DNA from 2 places in the Enterobacter kobei genome. Region 2 is predicted to be linked to the other one. Evidence: predicted binding sites of a transcription regulator. Region 2 holds the regulator's gene; the other holds the start of a gene.
What was found. Region 2 encodes LexA, which represses DNA repair genes until DNA is damaged. Its sites were predicted from a motif close to TNCTGTATGTACATACAGNA; they were not measured.

Region 1 (3,877 bases), 1.6 Mb from region 2:
GGTTGATACCCACGGTCGGGGCAACCATCACCGCCAGCATCGCCGGGTAGAGACCCGCACAGCCGTTCTGACCGATGGTGGCACCAAAGGACGCAGAGAAGCTGGCGATAGATTCTGGCACGCCCAGGCGACGGGTCTGCGCTTCAACGTTCAGAGGAATAGACGCGGCGCTGGAGCGGCTGGTGAAGGCAAAGGTCAGTACCGGCCAGACTTTGCGGAAGTATTTCAGCGGGCTGACGCCGTTCACGCCCAGCAGGATACCGTGGACCACGAACATGATGCCCAGGCCCAGATAAGAGGCGACGACAAAACTGCCCAGCTTAATGATGTCCTGCAGGTTAGAGCCCGCAACCACTTTGGTCATAAGCGCCAGCACGCCGTATGGCGTCAGCTGCATGACCAGACGCACCAGCTTCATCACCCAGCTTTGCAGGGTATCAATCGCCGTCAGCACACGCTCGCCTTTCGGCGCATCGTCTTTCAGCAGCTTCAGTGCGGCCACACCGAGGAATGCCGCGAAGATCACCACGCTGATGATGGACGTTGGGCTGGCGCCGGTCAGGTCAGCAAACGGGTTCTTCGGAATGAAGGAGAGCACCATCTGCGGAACCGTCAGATCGGCCACTTTACCCACGTAGTTGGTTTGAATCGCGGTCAGGCGTGCTGTTTCAGCCGTGCCCTGCACCAGACCTTCGGCCGTCAGGCCAAACAGGTTGGTTACCAGCACACCCACCAGCGCGGCGATCAGCGTGGTAAACAGCAGGGTACCAATGGTCAGAAAACTGATTTTACCCAGTTGAGTGGCGTTATGCAGGCGGGCAACGGCACTCAGAATAGAGGCGAACACCAGCGGCATCACGATCATCTGCAGCAGCTGGACATAGCCGTTGCCGACAATGTTGAACCACTGAATAGAGTCTTTCAGAACTGGATTATCGGAGCCATAAATCGCCTGCAACGCCAGACCAAATACGACACCCATGGCCAGACCAACCAGCACTTTTTTCGCCAGGCTCCACTGTTTGTGGCGCGTCTGCGCGAGAAGCAATAGCAATACAACGAACACAACAACGTTCGCGATGAGTGGAAAATTCATCCCCGTTCTCCTGATTTATTATGGGATCGGTTTTTGCCGATCCTGTTGGCGGAAGGTTAGCAGAAGTGTGATGTCGCGCTTATATCCAAATGGAATGGTTTATGACAAACGGAATGATTTTGTTGGTTTACTGTTCAATCTGGTGATGAATAAAGCGATTGAACTGAAATTGCAGCGAATTGATCATCTGCGAAGACCAGCGCACTGCACTGTTTTCGGGCAATGTCTGTGGCATCCAGACGGCGTAAGCGAAGAGCGCCATGCACAATACGCGCTCAAGCTGGTTCCCTTTCTGTGGCGCAAGGATGGGAAAACGAAAGCGCCAGCGACACGGCCAGAGAAGTGGAACGCCAGCGGGCGTCAGCATATCTGCAAGAATATGGCTTAAGTAGCCGAGCACCATCCCCTGAATGGCATCAGCAGGGACGATCCAGCTTTCGGGCACTTTTAAATAAAAAAGGGTAAGCAGCCCAAAAACGGCCAGCAGGCTGTGCGTAAACCCCCGGTGGCCGAACGCGCGGGCGATGGGTTTCGATACCCACTTCAGGCGTTGTCCAAGAAATGATTTGGGATGATCAATATCGGGCAGCAGACAGGTCAATACGGCGGAAGGGACAATATGCCACCAGTCCCCCTGTGCGAGCACGGGAGTGAGTTCAGCGTTTTTGGCAAATACTGCGCACGCTATGGAAAAAAGGAGGTGGCCTTCCGCCGTCATGATAAAACCCACGAAACTGTCAATTCATACAGTATAGGGTTTTTATACAGTAGGCGGAAGAGGTGACGGTGTAACTGTTTGTCACAAATGGAGCATGTTGTTAGCCGCCCTTAAGGTGATGCGCCGTGAGTTCTGTCAGCGAATTAAGCTTCACATCGGCAAGGGCAAAACGGGGATCGTGGCGGCCTTCCTCTGCCGGAACCACAATGGAGCGCATACGTGCGGCTTTGGACGCGATCATGCCGTTAACGGAATCTTCCAGCGCGACACAGGTAAGCGGATCAAGACCCAGCTTAGCGGCACAGTCCATATAGACCTGCGGGTGCGGTTTGCTGTAGGGCAATTTTTCAGCTGACGCCAGGGCGTCAAAACTGTCGCGCAGCTCAAACATAATGAGCACTTTTTCCAGCATATGCAGCGGTGAAGCGGAGGCCAGGCCCACCTTCAGCCCCTGAGCCTTACACAACGCGACCGCTTCACGCACGCCAGGCAATAGCGGCTTGTTCTCCTCCACCAGCGCGATGGCGCGGCTGATAATGCGCGCGGTGACTTCGTCGCGATCTGGGCCACTCCACGGCTGGTGGGCGTACCAGAGGTCTACGACCATATCAATGCGCAGGCCCAGCGTGTCGGGAAGTTCATTACGGCGGCTGATATCAACGCCCAGGCTGGCCATCACGTCCAGCTCGGCGCGATCCCACAACGGCTCGGAATCAATCAGTAATCCATCCATGTCAAAAATAGCGGCAAGTATCTGGCGCGGTGTCGACATCACAACGTCTCCTTATCCAGGGTGTTCGACAGACGATAAGTGCTAAGCACACTTAGCAATTTAGCATATTGCTTTCAAAGATCGGGCGAAAATGCTGTCCAGCAGGTAGACTTAGCCACAAATAACGCGTCTTTATGAAGAGGAACTGATGACGTATCAACAAGCTGGACGCATTGCTGTCTTAAAACGTATTGCTGGCTGGGTGATTTTTATTCCCGCCGTCATCTCTACGCTGATTTCTGTGCTCAAATTTATGTACGATCACAGCGAAAAACAGCCAGGCATTAATGCCGTCATGCTTGATTTTGCGCATGTCATGATTGAGATGATGCGGTTCAACACCCCGTTCCTGAATGTCTTCTGGTTCAACTCGCCAACGCCGGATTTTCACCAGCAGCTTAATATTGGGTTCTGGGTCATCTATGCGTTGATTTTTATTGCCATGGCGTTACAGGCATCCGGTGCGCGAATGAGTCGCCAGACCCGTTTTCTGCGCGAAGGCGTTGAGGATCAGTTAATTCTGGAACAGGCGAAAGGCCCGGAAGGAATGAGCCGGGAGCAGATTGAATCCCGCATTGTGGTACCGCGTCACACCATTTTCCTGCAAATTTTCCCGCTCTATATTTTCCCCATTATCATCATTGTGGCGGGATACTTCTTCTTCTCTCTGCTGGGTTTTCTCTGACAGATGAGGGTGGCGGCACGGCCACCCGATTTGTCCCTATGCCGCAAGTACGCGTTCAAGCGCACGCTGGGCGTTGACCAGATGCTGCCCGCCAAAAAGGATAGCGCGGTTCATCAGCGTATAAAGCTGATACACCGGTTGGCGCTCGAGAAAATCGGACGGCAGAGGGGAGACTGACTGATAGCCATCATATATTTGCGGGGGCTGCTCTGGATGCAGGGGCAGCATGGCCAGATCGCACTCTCTGTCACCCCAGTAGCAGGCCGGGTCGAAGATATAGGGGCCGTTGGGACCCAGCGCGCAGTTGTCGGACCATAAATCGCCGTGCAGTAGAGATGCCTGCGGCTGATGGGAGGCCAGGCGCTGTTGTACATGCTCAACGATGGCATCAATATTGCCAAATTCCAGCCCTTTTTCGGCGGCCAGTTCAAGCTGCCATCCGATGCGCTGTTCGGCAAAAAACGTCGACCACCGACGCTGCCAGGCGTTGGGCTGTGGGGTAGTGGAAAGGTCGTTGTCAAAATCGAGCCCAAACTGGGGCTGGTCGCTCCACTGGTGCAGGCGCGCGAGCTGTTGTCCAAGAATGAAGGCGTTATGGGCATCCAG
Region 2 (3,877 bases):
ACCCAGGTTGCGTAACTTGCTCAGGCCGCGCAACATCTGCGGCAGGCTCTCTTTCTCTTTGGTTGCGCCACGCAGTTCTTTGGCATACGTACCCACTTCCATGACGTGCTCATAACCAATGTAGATAGGCACCAGCGTGATCGGACGGGTTCCGCCGCGCAGCATCGCCTGAATGGTCATCGACAGCGTGCCGGTCTTCGGATCAAGCAGACGTCCGGTACGGGAGCGACCACCCTCTACGAAGTACTCCACGGAATAGCCGCGGCTGAACAGTTCGCCCAGATACTCGCGGAACACGGTGGAGTAGAGCTTATTGCCCTTGAAGGTACGACGGATAAAGAAGGCGCCCAGGCGGCGGAAGATCGGGCCCGCTGGCCAGAAATTCAGGTTAATACCGGCCGCGATGTGCGGTGGTACCAGCCCCTGGTGATAGAGCACGTAGGAGAGAAGCAGGTAGTCCATGTGGCTGCGGTGGCAGGGGACATAGACAATTTCATGGCCATCATGCGCCAGCTGGCGTACACGCTCGGCGTTATGAACGTTGATGCCCTGATACAGGCGGTTCCAGGTAAAGCCGAGAATACGATCGGAAAGGCGAATCATCTCGTAAGAGAAGTTCGCGGCAATCTCTTCCATCAGCGCAATGGCGTTCTGCTGGGCTTTCTCATGCGAAATCTTCTTGCTACGCGCTTCGTCTTCAACGGCGCGGGCGATCGCTTTGGAGGCCAACAGTTTGTTGAACAGGTCCTGACGCGCCGGGAGTCGTGGCCCGACGGCCGCGAGGCGCTGACGGGCGAAGTGCATACGTGCTACGCGCGCCAGCTTCTGCGCGATGATCTTGTCGGTACCGTGCTCATCTGCCATTCGGCGCAGTGAAACGGAAGGGGAGAAGCGCACAAAGCTGTCGCGTCCCAGCCAGGAGACCGCGAAGAACTTCTGGATGCCGTTAAGCATACGCAGCGGCGGATTCTCTTCGCCTTTTTCACGGCCCGGACGGCGGCCAAACATCACCGATACCGGCACCATCTGCACATCCAAATCGGGATTGCTGCGGTGCAGGTCGAGATAGTCGTGGAACAGCTTAATGGACTCTTCTTTTGGCGTGTAATAGGTAAATACACGCGGCCCGCCATGAATGAACACGTAGCGCGGCAGCAACGTGCCGTCGACTTCCAGCGGTTCAAGCGGGTCAGGTAAGTCATGCGCCAGACATTGGGCGCGAAGGGTCAGTAAGTCTGCCTTCGAGTTATAAGGCAAAACGTACATAATAGGACGCGACGTATCGAGCCCCAATTCCAGCGCGGGTTCTGCTGGGATAGACTTGCTTTTTACCAGGATGCTTAATGGTAAATTAAGTAATTTGTAGTAAATTCGTGGCCAGCCGGACATAAACGATGTAAAGCCTCTGGTTAATAATGCAATTGCGGCGCAAGGATAACAGAAAGCGCGCAAAATTTCTGTTGTTACCCGTCATACTTCAGGCTGTAGCGAAACGCGCTACAGTTCCTGTTACTGACGCTTTTTTTCATAAAAGGTTCTTTTAATGGCCAATAATACCACTGGGTTAACGCGTATCATCAAAGCCGCCGGCTATTCATGGAAAGGTTTCCGTGCCGCGTGGATCAACGAAGCCGCCTTTCGTCAGGAAGGTGTCGCCGCTATCATCGCGGTCATCATCGCCTGTTTCCTTGATGTCGATGCTATTACCCGCGTACTTCTCATCGGTTCCGTGCTTCTGGTGATGATAGTGGAAATTCTCAATAGCGCTATTGAGGCCGTTGTTGACCGTATTGGCTCAGAGTTCCACGAGCTCTCCGGTCGCGCGAAAGACATGGGTTCTGCCGCTGTGCTGCTGGCGATTATCACTGCAGTCATTACCTGGGTCACGCTGCTTTGGTCACATTTCCGATGAGCCTCGAGGAATAATTAAGTCCCTGGTTTTTTGTGCAGTTTTTGGTTCCAAAATCACCTTTGACTGTATATACTCACAGCATAACTGTATATACACCCAGGGGGCGGAATGAAAGCATTAACGACCAGGCAGCAAGAGGTGTTTGATCTCATTCGGGATCATATCGGCCAGACGGGTATGCCACCCACGCGTGCGGAAATCGCTCAGCGTCTGGGCTTCCGTTCTCCGAATGCTGCCGAAGAACACCTGAAAGCGCTGGCACGTAAGGGCGTGATTGAAATTGTTTCAGGCGCGTCACGCGGTATCCGCCTGCTGGTGGAAGAAGAGACGGGCATTCCGCTGATAGGCCGTGTTGCTGCGGGTGAGCCGCTACTGGCACAGCAGCATATCGAAGGCCACTACCAGGTTGATCCTGGTATGTTCAAGCCGAGCGCAGATTTTCTGCTGCGCGTAAGCGGCATGTCGATGAAAGATATCGGCATTCTCGACGGCGATCTGCTGGCGGTACACAAAACGCAGGATGTGCGGAACGGCCAGGTGGTGGTCGCGCGCATTGATGACGAAGTGACCGTTAAGCGTCTGAAAAAGCAGGGTAACACCGTTCAGTTGCTGCCCGAAAACAGCGAGTTCTCTCCCATTGTGGTCGATCTCCGCGAACAGAGCTTCTCTATCGAAGGTCTGGCGGTCGGTGTGATTCGCAACGGTGAATGGCTGTAATCTCTTCCTGACAGGCTACGGTTCCGCTGTAGCCTGCTTTATTGACCACTCCCGGTGTTTCTCATGTCACTGCTGACGGCATCCGATAAGGCATTGTGGCGTCTTGCACTGCCGATGATTTTCTCCAATATCACCGTGCCCTTGCTGGGTCTGGTCGACACGGCCGTTATTGGGCATCTCGATTCCCCTGTCTATCTTGGCGGCGTGGCGATTGGCGCGACGGCAACCAGCTTCCTCTTTATGCTGCTGCTCTTTTTGCGCATGAGCACCACCGGACTCACGGCACAGGCGTATGGTGCAAAAGATCCGTTACGTCTGGCGCGGGCGCTGGTGCAGCCGCTGATTCTTGCGCTGGGCGCGGGCGCGTTAATCGTTTTACTCCGCGATCCCCTGATTGACCTTGCGCTTCATATCGTTGGCGGCAGTGAGGCGGTACTGGAGCAGGCGCGACGTTTTCTCGAAATCCGCTGGCTCAGTGCGCCCGCTTCGCTGGCAAATCTGGTTCTGCTGGGTTGGTTACTGGGCGTTCAGTATGCTCGTGCGCCAGTGATTCTGCTGGTCGTGGGAAACCTGCTCAACATCGTGCTGGATCTCTGGCTGGTGATGGGCCTCCATATGAACGTGCGGGGCGCGGCACTGGCGACGGCGATTGCTGAATACGGGACCTTTGTGATGGGGCTGTGGATGGTCTGGCGCGTGCTGGCGATGCGCGGGATCTCCCTCGCGCTGCTGAAAACCGCATGGCGCGGCAATATCCGTAAGCTGCTGGCGCTTAACCGTGACATCATGCTGCGCTCGCTGCTTCTGCAACTCTGCTTCGGCGCGCTGACGGTCTTCGGTGCACGGCTGGGGCCTGAAATCGTCGCGGTCAACGCGGTATTGATGACGCTGCTGACGTTTACCGCCTATGCGCTGGACGGCTTTGCCTACGCGGTTGAAGCACATTCGGGGCAGGCGTATGGAGCGCGTGAAAGCGGGCAGCTTCATGATGTCTGGCGGGCAGCCTGCCGTCAGTCAGGACTGGTAGCGCTGGTGTTTGCCGTGGTCTATGCCTGCTTCGGCGAACAGATTGTTGCTTTACTGACCTCTCTCCCTGCGCTGCGCGAACTGGCGAGCCACTATCTCATCTGGCAAGTCATCTTACCGGTGGTGGGTGTCTGGTGTTATCTGCTGGACGGCATGTTTATTGGTGCGACGCGCGGGGCGGAAATGCGTAACAGTATGGCCGTTGCGGCGGCGGGATTTGGC

Region 1: BFV64_RS09200 (metal-dependent hydrolase) is a predicted target of LexA. The motif match lies at 1,829-1,848, and genes of this name have one in related genera.

Annotation. Positions count from the first base shown of each region.
Region 1 covers NZ_CP017181.1:1,913,180-1,917,056, forward strand. Annotated here, with positions in the region: gene tcyP (cystine/sulfocysteine:cation symporter) at 1-1,096, opposite strand, end outside; gene BFV64_RS09200 (metal-dependent hydrolase) at 1,224-1,814, opposite strand; gene hxpB (hexitol phosphatase HxpB) at 1,915-2,586, opposite strand; gene BFV64_RS09210 (YniB family protein) at 2,735-3,271, shown strand; gene BFV64_RS09215 (fructosamine kinase family protein) at 3,308-3,877, opposite strand, start outside.
Region 2 covers NZ_CP017181.1:286,693-290,569, forward strand. Annotated here, with positions in the region: gene plsB (glycerol-3-phosphate 1-O-acyltransferase PlsB) at 1-1,389, opposite strand, end outside; gene BFV64_RS01375 (diacylglycerol kinase) at 1,544-1,912, shown strand; gene lexA (transcriptional repressor LexA) at 2,021-2,629, shown strand; gene dinF (MATE family efflux transporter DinF) at 2,693-3,877, shown strand, end outside.